One region of the Arthrobacter pascens genome, then DNA from elsewhere that is predicted to be linked to it. Evidence: riboswitches for the same ligand, from Rfam matches in the RefSeq annotation. Region 1 holds a riboswitch; the other holds the start of a gene.
The links. Region 1 has a riboswitch for S-adenosylmethionine ahead of QFZ40_RS00420 (DUF1737 domain-containing protein). Riboswitches for the same ligand answer to the same signal wherever they lie in the genome.
Positions count from the first base shown of each region.

Region 2: it holds a riboswitch for S-adenosylmethionine, as region 1 does, so the genes downstream of both, QFZ40_RS17345 (cobalamin-independent methionine synthase II family protein) here and QFZ40_RS00420 (DUF1737 domain-containing protein) in region 1, are expected to answer to the same signal.

Region 1 is NZ_JAUSXF010000001.1:86,603-96,065, reverse strand. Features, by position in the region: gene QFZ40_RS00425 (acetyl-CoA C-acyltransferase) at 1-1,180, shown strand, start outside; SAM riboswitch class IV at 1,271-1,385, shown strand; gene QFZ40_RS00420 (DUF1737 domain-containing protein) at 1,399-1,656, shown strand; gene QFZ40_RS00415 (rhodanese-like domain-containing protein) at 1,653-2,063, shown strand; gene QFZ40_RS00410 (O-succinylhomoserine sulfhydrylase) at 2,064-3,272, shown strand; gene QFZ40_RS21590 (hypothetical protein) at 3,301-3,399, opposite strand; gene QFZ40_RS00405 (LysR family transcriptional regulator ArgP) at 3,403-4,305, opposite strand; gene QFZ40_RS00400 (LysE/ArgO family amino acid transporter) at 4,375-4,998, shown strand; gene QFZ40_RS00395 (hypothetical protein) at 5,100-5,678, shown strand; gene QFZ40_RS00390 (glutamate--cysteine ligase 2) at 5,747-6,985, opposite strand; gene QFZ40_RS00385 (UDP-N-acetylglucosamine 1-carboxyvinyltransferase) at 7,053-8,576, opposite strand; gene QFZ40_RS00380 (hypothetical protein) at 8,757-9,463, shown strand, end outside.
Region 2 is NZ_JAUSXF010000001.1:3,789,479-3,798,941, reverse strand. Features, by position in the region: gene QFZ40_RS17365 (TrmH family RNA methyltransferase) at 32-706, shown strand; gene fbaA (class II fructose-bisphosphate aldolase) at 836-1,855, shown strand; gene QFZ40_RS17355 (DUF3151 domain-containing protein) at 1,857-2,276, shown strand; gene QFZ40_RS17350 (uracil-DNA glycosylase) at 2,377-3,009, opposite strand; gene QFZ40_RS17345 (cobalamin-independent methionine synthase II family protein) at 3,227-4,435, opposite strand; SAM riboswitch class I at 4,445-4,549, opposite strand; gene QFZ40_RS17340 (adenylosuccinate synthase) at 4,853-6,142, shown strand; gene QFZ40_RS17335 (cellulase family glycosylhydrolase) at 6,212-8,233, opposite strand; gene QFZ40_RS17330 (extracellular solute-binding protein) at 8,399-9,463, opposite strand, start outside.

The sequences.
Region 1 (9,463 bases):
TACTGCCGTCATCCTCGGCGGCGCCCGTACTCCGTTCGGGCGCTTCCGCGGCAGCCTCGCCCCGCTGGCGTCCACCGAGCTGGGCGCACATGCCATCCGCCATGCGCTGGAGCGGACCGGCGTGGCCGCTGGACAGGTCCAGGCCGTGATCGTTGGCCAGGTCATCCAGGCTGGTGCGGGCCAGGGTCCGGCACGCCAGTCAAGCCTCGCCGCCGGCATCGGCTGGGATGTTCCCACGGTCACCATCAATAAGCTCTGCCTCTCCGGGCTCACGGCCGTGATTGATGCTGCCCGGATGATCCGGGCGGGCGAAGCTGATTTCATCGTCGCAGCAGGCCAGGAGTCCATGAGCAACGCCCCGCACCTGCTCCGCGGGCTGCGCACCGGGGTGGCCATAGGCGATGCCCCGCTGGTGGATTCGCTGAACGGGGACGCCCTGCAGGATCCCGTTTCCGGTGTGCTGCAGGGCGCGGCGACCGATGCGGGCAACGCCGAGCGGGGGATCAGCCGGGCGGGGCAGGACGAGGTTGCCGCGCGGTCCCACCAGCGCTCCGAGGCCGCACGGTCCGCCGGGTTCCTGGCTGAGGAGATAGCACCCGTGGGGATTCCGCAGCGGCGGGGTCCGGCGCTGGTTGTGGATTCCGATGAGGGCATCAGGCCCGGAACGACGCCGGAAGCGCTGGCAGCGCTCAAACCTGCGTTCTCCACGGCTGAGTCGGCCACCATCACCGCAGGTTCTGCCTCTCCGCTCTCCGACGGCGCCGCCGCCGTCGTGGTTGCCAGTAAGGCGGCAGCCCAGCGGGCCGGACTCAGCTGGATTGCCGAGATCGGCAGCCACGGCCAGACCGCCGGCCCTGACGCTTCGCTGCACTCCCAGCCATCACGGGCCATCGAACAGGCACTCAAGCTTGAAGGGCTCGAGGTGACGGACCTGGATCTCATCGAGATCAACGAGGCGTTTGCGTCGGTCATCATCCAGTCAGCGAAAGACCTGGGAATTCCGACGGGCCGGATCAACGCCGAGGGCGGCGCGATCGCCCTGGGCCATCCCGTCGGCGCCTCCGGGGCCCGGCTGGTGCTCCATCAGGCGCTGGCACTCAAGCGCCGCGGCGGCGGCACCGGAGTGGTAGCCCTCTGTGGCGGCGGCGGTCAGGGGGAAGCCCTCATCCTCAAGGCCTGACCCGGCCCTCGTTGCACCCGTGACGGTTGGTTACGGAACATGACGACGACGGCGGTGCGGGGCGGCGTGCCAAGTGTTACGTTTTTGAGCAGTAATGAGAACCGGCGCCAAGCCCTGACTGGCCGGTCGGCAACCCTCCCTTTCGCGGCGGGGTGCCTCAGGTGAATACTCGGCATATCGACCATTCGAGCTGCAAGCGTGAAAGAAGGAGATCCCTCGTGTCTGAGGCACCTGCCCCTGAAGAAAAGCTGTCCTACCGACTGATCACCGGGCCGGACGACCGTGCCTTCTGCGAACGGATCTCCAGCGCCCTGGGCGAAGGCTACGTGCTGCACGGCAGCCCGGCCGCAACCTTCAACGGCAGCAGCGTTATCGTTGCACAGGCCCTGATCCTCCCGGCGGCCATCGCCAGTGCGGATGCCGCCGTCGCCACCGCCGTAGAAGACCTCGAGTTCGAGGGCGAGGGCCACGCATGAGCTATGCAGGAGACCTCACGCCGCACGAAGCCTGGGCCAAGCTGCAGGAAGGTGCAATCCTCGTCGACGTCCGCACGGAAGGCGAATGGGCGCACATCGGCATCCCTGACACCAGGGCAACGGACAACGATCCCCTCTTCATCCAATGGACTTTCCCGGGCGGGATACCCAACCCGGAATTCATCAGGGAGCTCACCCAGCAGGCGCCGGAGGACACCACCACCGAACTGGTCTTCCTGTGCCGCTCCGGCGCCCGATCCGTGGCCGCCGCCATTGCAGCCACCCAGGCCGGCTTCACGTCCTATAACGTCCTGGAGGGCTTCGAAGGCGATCCCGACCGCTACGGCGAGCGCACCATCAACGGCTGGAAGAACCGCGGCCTGCCGACCAACCTGGGAAAGAACTAAGTGACCTTCAACGAAGATGCCTCCAGCTGGAGCCCTGACACCCAGGCAGTCCGTGGCGGCCTTGACCGCACCAACTTCCAGGAAACCACCGAGCCGGTCTTCCTGAACTCGGGGTTCGTCTACGAATCCGCTGCCGCCGCCGAGCGCGCCTTCACCGGCGAGGACGAGCGGTTTGTCTACTCCCGCTACGGCAACCCCTCAGTGGCCACGTTCCAGGAACGGCTCCGGCTCCTGGAAGGCACCGAAGCGTGCTTTGCGACGGCGTCCGGAATGTCCGCCGTCTTTACCGCCCTGGGTGCCCTGCTGGCTGCGGGAGACAGGGTAGTTGCGGCCCGCTCGCTGTTCGGTTCCTGTTTCGTGATCCTGAACGACATCCTGCCGCGCTGGGGCGTGGAGACCGTCTTCGTTGACGGGCCGGACCTGGACCAGTGGCGTGCAGCCCTGTCGGAGCCCACCACTGCAGTCTTCTTCGAATCCCCGTCCAACCCCATGCAGGAAATCGTGGATATCGCCGCGGTCAGTGAACTGGCGCACGCCGCCGGTGCGACCGTCGTCGTCGACAACGTTTTTGCCACCCCGCTGCTGCAGCGCTGCGGCCAGCTGGGCGCCGACGTCGTTGTCTATTCCGGCACGAAGCACATCGACGGGCAGGGCCGCGTCATGGGCGGGGCCATCCTGGGCACCAAGGAATTCATCGAGGGCCCGGTCAAGCAGCTCATGCGGCACACCGGACCGTCCCTGTCCGCCTTCAACGCGTGGGTCCTCACCAAGGGACTGGAGACGATGGCGCTGCGCGTCAACCACTCCTCCGCCACGGCGCTGCGGCTGGCCGAGTGGCTGGAACAGCAGCCCGCCGTGAGCTGGGTCAGGTACCCCCTGCTGAAATCGCACCCGCAGTACGAGCTCGCGGCCAAGCAGATGAAGGCCGGCGGCACTGTGCTCACCCTGGAACTTGCGACGACGGGCGCCCGCTCCGGCAAGGACGCCGCCTTCGCGCTGCTGGATGCGCTGCGGATCATCGACATCTCCAACAACCTTGGCGATGCGAAATCCCTCATCACCCACCCGGCTACCACCACGCACCGCGCCATGGGACCCGAAGGCCGCGCTGCCATTGGCCTGACTGACGGCGTGGTGCGCCTGTCCGTGGGCCTTGAAGACGCGGACGACCTGATCAGGGATCTGGAACAGGCGCTGAAGCAGGTCTGAGCAGCCCACCTCGGTGGCGGTACGCCTGTCAGTTGGTACCTTCCCCCGCCTGAAATTCGAGCTGTACGGCCACTTCGTCCCCGGCACTGATGCCTGCGGCGCTCCTGACTGCTTTCCTGACAGGCAGAGGTCAGGCGCCAGGCTGGCGGAGCTCCCGTGACGCCGTCCCCCGGACCGCGGCGGAAAGCTGGTTAAGCAGTGGTGAGTCGATCTTCCACCGCTGCCAATACAACGCCACATCCACCGGATCGGCAGGGGCCAGCTCCACGAGCTCCGCGTTTAGGATGCCGGCCCGGCACTCCTGTTCGGGCAACAATCCCCACCCCAGTGCCAGCCGGATCGCCTGCGCAAACTCGGCCGACGACGGCACAAAGTTCCGCGGCGCGGAAATTCCCGCCCCGGTCAGCTTGCGGAAAAACCCCTCCTGCAGGTCGTCCTTGCGGTCAAAGTCGATGACGGGGGCCAAGCTGCCTTCCCTGAGGTCCGGCCCGTCCGGCCACCAGCGGCGCATGTAGCCGGGGCTGGCCACGGCCCGGTACCTCAGGACGCCGAGTGGTTCCACGCTGCACCCCTGGACCGGTTCGGGAGTTGCCGTTACCGCAGCCATCACCGTCCCGGTGCGCAGGAGCTGCGTGGAATGCTGCTCGTCCTCTCTGTGGAGCTCGAAGCACGCGCCAAGCTCGGGCGGAAGGCTGGCCAGTGCCGGCAGGAACCAGGTGGAGAGCGAATCCGCGTTCACCACCAGGGGAATCGGGGCTGCCGGCCCGGATCCGCTGTCCCCGAGTTCCCGCATGGCATCCCACTCCAATTGCCGGACCTGCCGGGCGAACCGCAGGACCGCCTCGCCGGCAGGCGTGGGCCGGACGGGATTGGTGCGCTGCAGCAGGATCTGTCCCGCCGCATCCTCCATCGCCTTCAGCCGCTGGGAAATGGCCGACGGAGTGACGACCAATTTGCGAGCCGCAGCTTCCAACGTCCCTTCCTCCATGACGGCGGCGAAGGTCCGGAGCTGCTCAAACTGGAGTGCTGGCATTAGCTTTCCTTAGGTATCGTAAAAATGTTTAGCTAGCTTAACTATACGAGCCGCTTTACGTTGGAGGATATGGATCTGACTCAACTTCTCGCGCCTGCACTCCTCGGGTTCGGCACCGGGCTGGCCCTCATCGTCGCTATCGGCAGCCAGAACGCGTTTGTCCTCCGGCAGGGCATCAGGGGCGAGCATGTGGTCGCCGTCGTCCTGGTCTGCAGCGTCTCCGACGCCCTGCTCATCATCGCGGGCATTGCCGGAATCGGGACCCTCATCAAAGCCAGTCCTGTGGTGGTGGAGGTGGCACGGTATGCCGGAGCCGCGTTCCTGGTGGGTTACGGCGTCATGGCTGCCAGGCGGGCGATTCGCCCCGGGTCCCTCACGGCATCCGGCGGACCGAATGCCCTCAGCGCCGGTGCAGCGCTCACTACAGTGCTGGCCCTGACGTGGCTCAATCCGCACGTCTACCTGGACACCGTGCTGCTGCTCGGGTCAGTTGCCAATCAGCAGGCGCAGGACTTGCGATGGTGGTTCGGGGCCGGGGCCATCGTCGCCAGCGCCGCCTGGTTTAGTGCGCTGGGATTCGGGGCACGAAGCCTGCGTCCGTTCTTCGCACGGGCGTCGTCCTGGCGCATACTTGACGGCCTCATCGCCGTCGTGATGCTGGTGTTGGGGGTGCGCCTGGCCGCGGGTGCCTGACCGGTGGTTCCCCTGTTGACCTCAGCGGTACGTCGGCGTAGCTTCATGGTCACAACCGCGATGTCGCTGGGCCAACGCATCCTCAGGAACGGGAGTGAGCCATGACCGCGAAGCGGGCAACGAAGGGCAACCGGCCTTATCGACAGGCCGGAGCGGTCATCGTGGCGGCAGGCTGCTGCTGGGGAGTAGGGATTTCGTTTGTGGGAATGGTGCATGCCACCAAGGACCCGGCAGCCAGGCTGGCGATGCTGCAGGGCAGCCGCGGACCCTGGATTACCGGGCAGTTCCTGGCGGCGGCCGGCACCGCCGCCCTGCCTGTCGGCTTCGCCCGGTTCGCGCAGGCCGCCAAGCCCGGCCCGGCCAAGAACCTGGCCGCGGGCGCAGCAGCCGCCCTTCTCGCGGGCGCACCCCTGTTCGTTGCCGCCCTCGCGGACCGTGCCTCGGACCTGGAGAAGTTCGCTTACCGGCGCGGCGCGAGCTGGCCGTTTCTGACCTACTCCTGGCTGCACATCGGCGCACTGGGAGCTTTGGGGGCCGGGCTGCTGCTTTCGCCTCTGAAACCGTGGTCGGGTATCACTGCAGCCACGAGCGCTCCTGTTTTCGGCGCCATCCTGGCCGGGACAAAGGACATTCCGCCGTTTGTCTTCTACCTGGTTGAGACCGCGGTGGGGCCCAGCTGATGCGCTACCAAGAACCCGTGGCCCTCGATAGTGGCGGGCACGATGCACCGCTTCCGGCGTGAACAGCGTTACGACAGCCGGACCCGCAGCAGCTCAGGCGCGTCGTCCTCCTCCGGGAACCCGGACGCTCCGCGCATGCTGATGGCCACGGCCTTGGCGACGACGGCGGCCATACCGCCGTCGTCGACTGCTGTTTCGCCGGTCGCTGCCTTTTCCATCACGGCGTCACGCACCCTCCGCTGTTCCGCTGCTCCGGTACCGCGAGAGATGACATCCTCCACGCCCTGGCGGGCAATCCCCAACTCGCCCTGTTCCGACAGCACCGGAGCAAGGTAATCCACCAGTGAACGGACCACGTCATGGGCGGGGGCAGGCCGGAAGGTGCCAAAATCCAGCAGTTCGCCGCGAAGACCACTGCTGCTTGCCTGCCAGGCGGCCATACGCAGCAGCACAGTGGGGACGGGCGCTGGTTCCACGCCCGCCTGCCACTCCCGGCTGGCCGACTCCACGAGTGCCCGCACCAGCACGGCAATCAGTGCGGCATCCTCCGCCCGAAGGCAGACATCAGCAACCCGGACCTCCACCGTGGGATGGTTCCTGGACAGCCGCGCGTCGAAGTAGATCATGCCTTCATCAAGCATCACGCCGCTGTCGAGCAGACGGGCCACAAGCCGCCGGTACGCCGAATAGGTTCCGAAGATGCCGGACGGGCCGGAGGTCGGCCACCGGTTCCACGCTTGGGTGCGGTAGCCTTCGAACCCCGTCGGCACGCCGTTCCAGAAGGGCGAGTTGGCACTCAGCGCCGTAAGAACGGCCAGCTTGTCGCGGATCCTGTCCAGCACGGCCACGCCTTCCTCGGGCGACTCGATGAAGGTGTGGACGTGGAAGCCACAGGTCAGTTGCTCCTGGGCTGTCAGGCCGAACCGCTCAAGCATCCGCGCGTACCGCGGGTCCGGTGTGGTGTGAGTGGTGGAGGCGAGCGGGGATGTGGCAAGGGCTGCCACCCTGGCTCCGTTCTTGCGGGCGGCCTGGTCGGCGAGCAGGCGTCCGGCGCGGATCTGCTGCAGCAACTCCGCATACTCCAGGCAGGGCCGGGTCTGCGTCTCAATCTGTTCGAGCTTCAGCTCGGCGCTCAGGCCCATGTCGTCGTGATCGGTTTTGTCCTTGGTGGGCAGCGCATGCAGATCCTGCGGGGCGTCATCGGCCGCGAGCTTCCGGCCGGAAAGCAGGGCGTCCGCCAGCGCAAGGGGTTCCCCCGTCTCCGGATCAACGATCAGGAGCTCTTCTTCCACGCCGAATGTACGCATGTCTATATTCTGCTTCAAGCGGCCGGAGATGGACCGGGGACACAGGCATCGTGACGAAGCGGGAAGCTCAGTCCTGGAAGTACTCTATTTTCGCGCCGATCGTGTTGAGCCGTTCGGCCAGGTCCTCGTAGCCTCTCTCAATCACGTAGATATTGCGCAGCTCGGACACGCCCCTTGCCGCAAGCATGGCCAGCAGGAGGCAGGCGGCGGGGCGCAGGGCCGGAGGGCATCCCACCTCGGCGGCGCGCCATTTGGTGGGGCCGTTCACGTAGATGCGGTGCGGATCCAGCAACTGCACCTGGGCGCCGAGCCTGTTCAGTTCGGTCAGGTAGATGGCCCGGTTCTCATAAACCCAGTCGTGGATCATGGTCTGTCCCTCCGCGTTGGCGGCGATCACGGCGAAGAACGGCAGGTTGTCGATGTTCAGGCCAGGGAAGGGCATGGGATGGATCTTGTCCTCCGGAGCGCGCAGCTCGGAAGGCTTGGTGGTCACATCCACCAGCCGGGTGCGGCCGTTGCGCGCCATGTACTCGCCGGAAATCTCCAGCTGCTGGCCCATCTGCTCCAGCGTGGCCAGCTCGATCTCCATGAATTCGATGGGGACCCGGCGGATGGTCACTTCGGAGTTGGTGACGATTCCGGCGGTGATGAGGCTCATGGCCTCGATGGGGTCCTCGGAGGGGAAATATTCGATGTCGACGTCGATCAGCGGCCGCCCGGTGATCTTCAGCGTCGTGGTCCCCACGCCGTCGATGCTCACGCCCAGCATCTGCAGGTAGAAGCACAGGTCCTGGACCATGTAATTGGGGCTCGCGTTGCGGATGACGGTGGTGCCGCGCCGGTGCGCCGCGGCCATGATGGCGTTCTCAGTGACAGTATCCCCGCGCTCTGTGAGCACGAAGGAGCGGTCCTGCTCATCTTCGGCCGGCGCCTGCACCGTGTAGAAACCGGCCGTCGCCTCCACGGAGAGCCCGAACTGGCGCAGCGCCTGCATATGGGGTTCCACGGTCCTGGTGCCAAGATCGCAGCCGCCTGCATAGGGAAGGCGGTATGCGGCTGACTCGTCCAGGAGCGGGCCGAGGAGCATGATCACGCTCCGCGTGCGGCGGGCGGCCTCGACATCCATGGAATCAAGTTCCAGGACGGCGGGGCGGCGGAGCCGGAGGTCGCTGTCGTTAAGCCAGGTGCATTCGACCCCGATGCTGGTGAGCACCTCGACGATCCTGTTGACCTCCTCGATCCTGGCGAGGCGCCGCAGGACTGTGGTGCCGCGATTGAGGAGGCTGGCGCACAGCAGTGCCACACCGGCGTTCTTGCTGCTGTTGACGTCCACCGCTCCGGAGAGGGTGCGGCCGCCTTCAACCCGCAGGTGCGTCATGAGGGGTTTGCCCACGTTGACGATGCTGCGGCCGAAGATGGTCTCCAGCCGCTGGATCATTTTCAGGCTCAGGTTCTGCTTGCCCTGCTCCATTCGCGCGATGGCGCTTTGGCTGGTTCCAAGCTCCGCTGCCAGCTGGCCCTGCGTCCAGCCTTTCTCGCTACGGGCGTCGCGGAGGGTGGCGGCGATGTATTCGGCAGTTTCCTGTGTCATGCAGCAAAAATATCATAAATGAGTTATTTCGCGCCAGATATCAGGTCCAGCCGCAACAATCCAAGGCAACGTACCCGACTGATGCGATAGTTCCACGACGTTTCGGTATGTCCTTGACCATGCCACGAGCGAGTAGGAGACTGAAATACCGGCGCGCCGGGGCGAACCAGGGAGGTCACCATGCACCGAAGACTGACCGGAACAGCGCATGTTTCCGCCCGCCTGACCCGACTGATGTGCCTAATCGTCGTCGTGCTTGGTCTGGTGCTCGCCCCGCCGGCGAGCGCCGCCGCGTCACCTGGCGGGGGCACCCAGTCGCTGCTGGGTAATGATGTTTCCTGGCCGCAGTGCAATAAGACCCTTCCCAGCGGCCAGGCCTTCGCCATCGTAGGCGTGAACAACGGCCTTGCCAACACCACCAACCCCTGCCTGGCGCAGCAGCTCGAATGGGCGGCCACGTCCAAGGGAATAGCGGGCCAGCCGAGGGTGGCACTCTATGTCAACACCGCCAATCCAGGTACCGCCGGCACCTGGTGGCCCGTGAGCAACGAGTATCCGGCCGGCACAGTGGTACACAACCCCTACGGCACCTGCAAGGCCCCCGACGTCGGCGAGGCCTGCGCCTACATGTACGGCTATGCCAAGGCGTACGACGACGCGTACAGCCGCGGCATCGGTACCCCCTCGGCGTACTTGTGGTGGCTCGACGTCGAGACCGGCAACAGCTGGTCGTCCAACCGCAATGCCAACCGGGCGGTCCTGGAAGGCATGACCGACTTCTTCCACAGCATCCAGGCGGATGTGGGAATCTATTCCACCGGTTCCCAGTGGGGTCAGATTGTGGGCCCTGTCAGCAATTCGAGCAATCTGTACTCCCTGCCCAGTTG
Region 2 (9,463 bases), 3.7 Mb from region 1:
ACGTACCAAAGGCCCAGTCTAGTGTTGAGGGGTGACCCGCCACCCCCAGAACCCCGACCTGCCCGTTCCCCTACCAGAGGAGGCGCCGGAGCCCAAAGCGGAGGTCGGCGTCGGGCCCTGGGAAGGCGAGCTGCCGGCCGGGGACCATTGGGATCCGGAGCTGCTGGCGGACGGCGACCGGCGCAATGTGGTGGACAAGTACCGCTACTGGAAGCACGATGCCATCGTTGCGGATCTCGATTCCAGGCGGCACAACTTTCATATCGCCATCGAAAACTGGCAGCACGACCTCAACATCGGCACCGTGGTGCGGACTGCCAACGCCTTCCTCGCCAAGGAGGTCCACATCATCGGACGACGCCGGTGGAACAGGCGCGGGGCTATGGTCACCGACCGTTACCAGCACGTCCGGTACCACCCCACAGTGGAGGAGTTTGTGTCCTGGGCGCAGGGGGAGGGGCTGGCCATCATCGGCATCGACATCTTCCCCGACTCGGTGCCCCTTGAAACGTATGAGCTGCCCAAGGACTGCGTGCTGGTCTTCGGCCAGGAGGGTCCCGGCCTGACGCCGGAGGTGCATGAGGCGGCGCTGGCCACCCTCTCCATAGAGCAGTTCGGCAGTACGCGCTCCATCAATGCGGCCTCCGCCGCCGCAATCGCCATGCACGCCTGGGTCCGCCGCCACGTGTTCAACCAGCACATCTAAGCAAGTATTACCCGGACGCGTGACCCGAAACACGGGCGCCCGGCAGAAATGGCTAGGATGGTTCGTAGCCGACGAGGTTCACTCCAGGGTCCACAAAACCCGCAGACGAAATTCACTTTAGGAGTCAGCATGCCCATTGCAACCCCAGAGATCTACTCCGAGATGATCGACCGCGCAAAGACGGGCGGCTTCGCATACCCCGCCGTCAACGTCACGTCCTCGCAGACGCTGAACGCGGCCCTGCGCGGGTTCGCCGACGCCGAGTCCGACGGCATCGTCCAGGTATCCACCGGCGGTGCCGCCTACTGGTCTGGCGCCGCCACCAAGGACATGGTTGCCGGTTCCCTGGGCTTCGCGGCCTTTGCCCGCGAAGTTGCCAAGAACTACAACGTCAACATCGCGCTGCACACCGATCACTGCCCCAAGGACAAGCTGGACGGCTTCGTCCTGCCGCTGCTGGCCGCTTCCGAGGCCGAGGTCAAGGCCGGGCGGAACCCGCTGTTCAACTCCCACATGTGGGACGGTTCCGCCGAGACGCTGCAGGAAAACCTCCGCATCGCCCGTGAACTGCTGGAGCGCACCGCCGCCGCCAAGATCATCCTTGAAGTGGAGATCGGCACCGTCGGCGGCGAGGAAGACGGCGTCGAGAACGCCATCAACGACAAGCTGTACACCACGGTGGAAGATGCCCTTGCCACCGTCGAGGCACTTGGCTCCGGCGAGAACGGCCGCTACATCACCGCGCTCACGTTCGGCAATGTGCACGGCGTGTACAAGCCCGGCGGCGTGAAACTGCGCCCGGAGATCCTGAAGGACATCCAGGCGCAGGTGGGTGCGAAGATTGGCAAGGACAACCCCTTCGATCTCGTCTTCCACGGCGGCTCCGGCTCCTCCGACCAGGAAATCGCCGACGCCGTTTCCTACGGCACCATCAAGATGAACATCGACACCGACACCCAGTACGCCTACACGCGTCCGGTCGTGAACCACATGTTCAAGAACTACGACGGCGTGCTGAAGGTCGACGGGGAGGTCGGCAACAAGAAGCTCTACGATCCCCGCGTCTGGGGCGCCTCAGCCGAAGCCGGCCTGGCCGCCCGCGTGGTCGAGGCAGCCAAGCAGCTCGGATCGCTCGGCAAGACCTTCTAGGATGTCGGACGAGTTCCGTAAGAACCTGATGGGCCCCGAGCCTACGCTCCTGCCTGCCGAGACCGAGGTCTACGAGCAGCTGGAGGCCGGCCAGGAAGCCCTGGACCTCGTGGCCAGGCACCCTACGTCCTCCCTGCTCTGGGCTCTTCTCGCAGAGGAGGCGTGGGCTGAAGGGCGCACCATCGATTCCTACGCCTACTCGCGCGTGGGCTACCACCGTGGATTGGACTCGCTGCGCCGCAATGGCTGGCGCGGGACGGGTCCGATCCCGTGGGAGCACGAACCCAACCGCGGGTTCCTACGGGCCCTCTATTCGCTGGGCCGCGCGTCGGCGGCGATCGGTGAGGCGGACGAGCCGGAGCGCATCGAGAAGTTCCTCAACGACTCGGATCCGGCAGCGAAAGCCGCCATCGAGGCCTGATCGCCTCAACAGCAACGGGCTTAAAGCAACGCGGGGTCACTTCCCGCCCATAATCCTCGGATTATTGGGCGGGAAGTGACCCCGCGTTGTGGTTAAGAAGCTAGCTGGGCTTAGTCAATCCCGTGCGGGCCATGGCGTCGGCATAGGCCACGTGCATTTCCTCGAGGTACTGCTCCTGCCGTGCCGGAGTTCCGGCAAACGCGCGGCCGCACAGGGAACGTACCTTGTAGGTCTTCAAGCCGCGGCGCCAGAGGAGCGGAACCTCGGTCTTTAGCAGCAGGTTGGCCAGGCGGTTGGCCTCAGTGCCGTGCGCCACGATCACGGAAGCACGCGGAACCAGGGCCAGGAACTTCAGCAGCGGCTTGAGGCCGGCGGCGATCTGGTCCGGAGTGAACTTTCCGTTGGGCTCGCCCGGGGTGTGCCAGGGGTGGACGTTCCACGGCATGACGAACTCGGGGCGGAGGCCCAGCTTCCACTGGATGCCCAGCATGCGGGTGGCGGCGTCGTCGTCCCCTGCTGTGATGAAACCCGATTTGTCGGCCTCGCCGATGTTTGAGTACAGGCTGATGATCCGGCACTCGTCCACGTCATGCATGGGATCGACGTACGGGACTTCGCTGTCCGGCCTCACGTCCTGCAGGGAATCGCACAGTTCGTTGACGGCTGCGACGTTGGGTTCGTATCGGCGGCTCAGGAGCTGCTCGCGGAAAGATTCGGGTGCCAGGGCTGTCATGTAGTGCAATGTCTCCTGCGGGGCTCGGCGATGCTGCCAATCCGGAAAAATGGGCGCGTCATGGACGGCAGTTCCCGGGATGGGTTGAAATGTGGTGTGGACCGATTCCTGGTCGGCCTTCTCCAGTTTAGCAAGCCCCGCAAAACGAAACGCCGGGCCGCTGCGCCGGGTTTTGCGGGTCAGGGTAACGAGCCCTTCCGCGGAGTTGGTGGTGTTCTTACCAGAGCCGCGCGGTGGCGCGCCGCGCACCCTCACCCAGGGCCTCAAGCTTGGCCCAGGCAATCTGCGGGTGCACACGGCCTCCCAGTCCGCAGTCGGTGGAGGCGATGACGTTCTCACGTCCCACCAGCTCCGCGAACCGCACGATCCTGTCCGCCACGAGGTCGGGATGCTCCACGACGTTGGTGGCATGGGACACGACGCCGGGAATGATCACCTTGCCCTCGGGCAGCTTAGTGTCCTCCCAGATCCGCCACTCGTGCTCATGGCGGACGTTGGCTGCTTCAAAGGAGTAGCCGCCGGCGTTGATTTGCAGCACGGACCCGATGATGTCCGCGAACGGAATATCCGTCGTGTGAGGTCCATGCCAGGATCCCCAGCAGACGTGCAGCCGGATCCGGTCCCTGGGCAAGTCGCGCAGCGCCCAGTTCGTGGCCTCGACGCGCAGCTGGATGAACCTCAGGTAGTCCTGCAGCGCTGGTTCAGGGTTGATCTGGTCCCAGCTTTCCGCGAGCGACGGGTCGTCCAACTGGACGGTCAGGCCGGCGTCGATGATGGCCTTGTATTCCTCCCGCATGGCATCAGCGCAGGCATAGAGGAGCTCCTCATCAGAGGCGTAGTACTCGTTGGCCACCCTGGCGCACGAACCGGGGGACAGCGAAGCCACGAAGCCTTCAGTCAGGCCGGCTGCAGCCAGGCCCTTCTTCAGGTTCGTAACATCAGATGCCACCAGGTCCTGTCCGGTGTATGTCAGGGGCCCGGTGATCTTCGGCTGGGAGACGCTCTTGCGGTGCGTCAGGATCCCTGAGGACGGATCGGTGTAGGCGTCGTTGAAAGCCAGCCGGTCACGGCGATCGGGAAATGAGGTCAGCACAATATGACCCGGAGTAGAGCGATGCACCACCGGGTCCTTCCAGCGGTCCACATCCGTTGGTTCCAGGCCGCCAAGCCTGGCGAAGGAGTAGTTCCACCAGGCCCCGTAATCAACCGAAGTGGACATGGTGTGCCCGTATTCGCCGTCATTCGGGATATTCAGCCCGACATCCTTCTGCCGCTGGACGACACCCGCCACCGATGCTTCCAGCAACTCAAGGAATTCGGGAGTAATGCCGTCTGTTTCCTTAGCGGCGTTGGCGGCGATGAGCTCAGGTGTGCGGGGCAGGGAGCCTGCATGCGTGGCCCGGATGTGGTCAGTGTTGAGGGACATGGATCATTCCTTCCATCGGTCCTGGCAGTAGCACCTGCAGGCAGGATTGTCCCTGCACCTCCGCGGTTGCTGCGGCGTCTACGAGCCAGGTCTCTCGGCCGCTCCGGATGGGTACTCTCACTTAATGGCATCGCGCGGATGAGGGCAAGCCTTTGCCGGATTGTTTCACGGGATGGCGGCAGGTGGCGTGCCGGCAACGCGGAGCCGCGTCGCCGAACAAGTGGAGAAACCCCCGCATCCGCTAAACTTGGCTGGTAAGAGCCCCGAACTCTTGCCTGGCAGGCCACCGAAGCTGTTCCGCCAGACTGAAGCCGTCGGGGCATTCTCATGAACGGTGCCGACTTCCGGCATCCGCCCCTGGTGATTCAGGCAGGGCTGGACAACGGGATGCGGCCCGAACGAATGGGGGAGGATCCCATGCCAGCAATCGTGATCGTCGGAGCCCAATGGGGCGACGAAGGCAAAGGTAAGGCTACTGACCTGCTCGGCCACCGCGTCGACTACGTCGTTAAGCCCAACGGCGGCAACAACGCCGGGCACACCGTCGTCGTAGGCGGTGAGAAGTATGAGCTCAAGCTCCTTCCGGCCGGCATCCTCAGCCCCAACGCTATTCCGATCATCGGAAACGGCTGCGTGGTGAACCTGGAGGCACTCTTCCAGGAGATCGACGGCCTTGAGGCCCGTGGCGCCGACACGTCCAGGCTCCGTGTCTCCGCCAACGCCCACCTGGTCGCGCCCTATCACCAGGTGCTGGATAAGGTCACCGAGCGGTTCCTCGGCAGCCGCGCCATCGGCACCACCGGCCGCGGCATCGGCCCGGCATATATGGACAAGGTGGCCCGCCTGGGCATCCGGGTCCAGGACGTGTTCGATGAGTCCATCCTCCGCCAGAAGGTCGAGGGATCGCTGCGGCAGAAGAATGAGCTCCTGGTCAAGGTCTACAACCGCCGCGACATCGAGGTGGAGGAGATCGTTGCCTACTTCCTGTCCTTTGCAGAGCGCCTCCGCCCGCTGGTCATCGACAGCACCCTGGTGCTGAACAAGGCGCTGGATGAGGGCAAAGTGGTGCTGATGGAGGGTGGCCAGGCCACGTTCCTGGACGTTGACCACGGCACCTACCCGTTCGTGACATCCTCCAACCCCACAGCGGGCGGTGCCTCGGTAGGCTCCGGCATCGGACCCACTCGAATCTCACGTTCCATCGGCATCATCAAGGCGTACACCACCCGCGTCGGCGCCGGACCGTTCCCCACGGAGCTGTTCGATGAGATGGGTGTCTACCTCCAGAAGACCGGCGGCGAGTTCGGCGTCAACACCGGCCGTCCTCGGCGTTGCGGCTGGTACGACGCCGTCCTGGCCCGCCATGCTGCCCGGGTCAACGGTTTCACCGACTACTTCGTCACCAAGCTGGACGTCCTCACCGGCATCGAACAGATCCCGGTGTGCGTGGCCTACGACGTCGACGGCGTCCGGCACGACGAAATGCCCATGACCCAGACGGAATTCCACCACGCGAAGCCCATCTTTGAATACTTCGAAGGCTGGACCGAGGACATCACTGCGGCGCGCACCCTGGAGGACCTCCCGGAGAATGCACGCAACTACGTCCTGGCCCTGGAAAAGCTCTCCGGCACACGCTTCTCCGCCATCGGTGTGGGCCCGGACCGGGACCAGACCATCGTGGTCAACGACCTCATCAAGGACTAATGCCAACAGAAGTACGACGCCGGCGGGTCACCTTGAAAGGTGGCCCGCCGGCGCCGGGCAGGTTGCCGCCTAGGCGGAGGTTCCGGTCACGGTCGTGCCGGTCTTGGTGATCGTATAGTCGATCGTGCCGCCACCCCAGAAGTGTAAGGTGAGGGTGACGGGCTCGTCGTCCCTGACCACGTTGAAGAAATCCGGGGTAAGGCTGATTGCGCCCGCATCATAGTCGGGCCGGTAGGCCGCCCAGAACTCCTTGAAGGCAGTCCAGTCGTTGGGCCCGGCATTGGTGCCGTCGGCGTACTTGGCCTCCATCGTGGCGAGCTGGTCGCCCAAGAACCGGGTCGGGATCGCGAACGAGTCCGTGGCCCCGGATGCGTCCGAGAGCTGCGGAGTGTCGTAGGTGATGATGTGGATCCGCCACGGCAGACCGTCCGAGAAGCGGGCCTCGATCGTCGTGTTGGTGCCGTAGGCGCGGTCGCCCGCGAGGCGGGTGAGCGCGGCGGCGGTGAGGGTGAGCGTGTCGCCCGTCACGGTGTAGTCGGCGCCCTCGGCCAGTGCCGTGTCCCCGTGCCACAGACCCTTGAACTCGAGGCCGTTGCGGTTGAGCGTCAGCGACTCGTCCGCGATGGTCCCGGCCTTCTCGAGGTAGATCGAGTCGAACGAGGCGGTGCCCGAACGCGTCGTCATCCCCGACTCCATGTACGAGCGAAGGAGCGGGTCGCGCCATTCGAGGGTGTTGCGGTTGAGGTACGAGCCGGCGTCCCACAGCATCAAGGTCAACTTCTGCTCCCGGGCCTCGTACATGGTGGCCTCGAAGAACTTCAGCAGCTCGCCGTACTGCTGGGACTGGGGGACGCCAGGGCGCGTGTAGTCATAGCCGAGGACGCCCCACTCCCCGACGATGACCGGGATGTCGTTGTCGAGGAACGTGTCGTTCACGCGCTGGAAGGTGTCCTTGAGGTCCTGCTGGGTCGCCTCGTCGTAGGTGGTGAACCCGGCGATGTTGACGCTGAAGGGCCAGAACCCGTAGAAGTGGACGGTCGCGGCAATCATCGGGTCGTCAAGGGAGTCGATGGTGGCCTTGAGCGCGTCAAGGTGGGGCTGCTCGGAGTTGGTGACCCACGTCGGCAGCACCAGGAGCCGGTCCTCGTTGTTCCCGCCGGTGGAGCGGACGGCCTCGTGGAAGGCGACGTTGAGCGTGGCGGTGTGGGCGTCCTTGTTGGCCTCGTCACTGGGGAACTGCGGTTCGTTGATGCTCTCGAAGGACAGCTCCGACGGGTAGTACTTGAACCGCTCGGCGATCTGGGTCCACATCGCCTTGAACTTCGCCAACACGTTCTCGCGGTCGTCCGGCAGCAGCTTGGTCCACATCTGGTCGTGCTGGTTGACCATCACTTGGAGGTCGTTAGCGATCGCCCAGTCCACGACCTGCGCGACGCGGTCGAGCCAGGCCGGGTCGATCGTGTAGTCCGGTCCCGGACCGGTGTGCTCGTCCCAGGACACCGGAAGGCGGATCGACTTGTAGCCGTTGGCCTTGATGGTCCGGAGGAGTTCCTCGGTGATCAGCGGGTTGCCCCAGGCGGTCTCACCGCCCAGCGCGTCCAGGGTGTTGCCAAGGTTCCAGCCCGGCTGCATGGCCGCGACCTGCTCCATGGCGCTGAGCGGGGTGGTCGGCTCGCAGAGGCGGCCGTTGAGGCGGAACCCGGTCGGGTCGGTGTTCGCACCCGACCACGAACCGGTGAACCCGAACGACGTCGAACCGCCGGTCGCGAGCGCGGCGTTGTAGCCCCGGCCGCTGGCCTTGGCCGATCCGGCCCTGCTCTTGTCCTTCGCGTTCCACATGTCGGTGACGCTCTGGCCGTCGGGCCAGGTCCACTCGAGGTCCCAGTTTTTGATTGGCTCGCCGAGGTTGGTGACCTCGACGTTGGCGTTAAAGCCGCCGGACCATTGGCCGGTGACCTTGTAATCGACCTCGCAGTCTTGGGCCGCTTGGGCGCTGACCGTGCCCAGGAAACCGGTCGCCAGCAGCGCGAGCACGGCGCCCATGACGGCGATCAGCCGCAGACGGGTTCTTCGACGGGGGTACAAACTCATGTGGGACTCTCCTTGACGGTCAGGGTTCTTGAAGTGAGCGAAGGGCTCCGCCGTGCGAACGGCGGGCCTAAGTTATGTCACACAGCTTTGTCGATCGACATTTACACAATCTGTTACTCGTTCTACGAGCAGTTAGCATCTGCTCGCCGCTTTGGGAGATACGTCCTAGGCGTTCAGGAATCCTGCGTAGAACTCACGCAGTTCGTCTCCGCCGTTCTTCTTCCAGGTGGCGACGGCCGCATCAAGGTCCGACATGCTCTTGCGCCCGCGGAGGATGTCCTTGGAAAGGTCGTCGAACGGCTTTCCCAGGGAGCCGAATTTGCTGGGCTCCTGAATCTGCAGGCCGTAGAAGAGGGGGTCAACCACGTAGGGGGCCTGCCGGATTTCCCAGTCCGTTTTGGCCTTTACGTAGCCGGGGTACTGGACCTGGTTGTTCACCACAGCGGAGTTCACCAGGAACGCGTACGTGCTGGTCACTTCCGCCGTGCCCTTGGCCGTGGCCTGCGGAACGTTCTGTGCGTCGCGGGTGTAGTGGATGCCTTCCACGCCGTTGTTGATCAGCATGTTCTCGTCCGTGCCGAAGGGAGCGGCCGCAAAGTTGGCCAGGGCCAGCATTTCCTCAACCTTCGAAGCATCATCGGTCTTTTTGATGAAACTGAAGATGGCGGCGGGCGCACCGCGGAACAACGTGGGCTTTCCGCCGTCAGGGGCAAAGAAGTCCATGGGCTGCATCTGGAACTTCGGGTTGCTGGGCAGGTTCAGGGCCAGGGTTCCATGCCAGCCACCAATCCCGTCGTTGGTCATCAGCGACGCGCCGGACCCAAAGCGCTGCCCCGACTTCTGGGTGTTGCCGGCCACGGCATCCGGGTGGACAGCGCCTGAGGCGAAAAGCTTTGCACCCCATTCCAGGGCAGCCCGGTATTCGTCTGTCTCAAACCTGCTCCGAAGCTTGCCGTCCACCAGTTTCCAGTTGTCCACGCCATGCATGATCTGCGCGCCGACCCACACATCTTCGGAACCCCAGCGGTTCTTGGCCGGGTCAGTGATTTCCTTGGCCAGTGCGATGTATTCATCGGCGGACTTTGGCTGTTCCAGGCCCATTTCATCGAACAGGTCCTTACGGTAGAAGAAGGCGTTCCCGACCTGCTCGTTCGGGAACGGCAACCCGTACAGCCCGCCTTCGAAACAGCTGTACTTCCAGGCTGAGGTGAGGATATTTGCGAGGTTGGG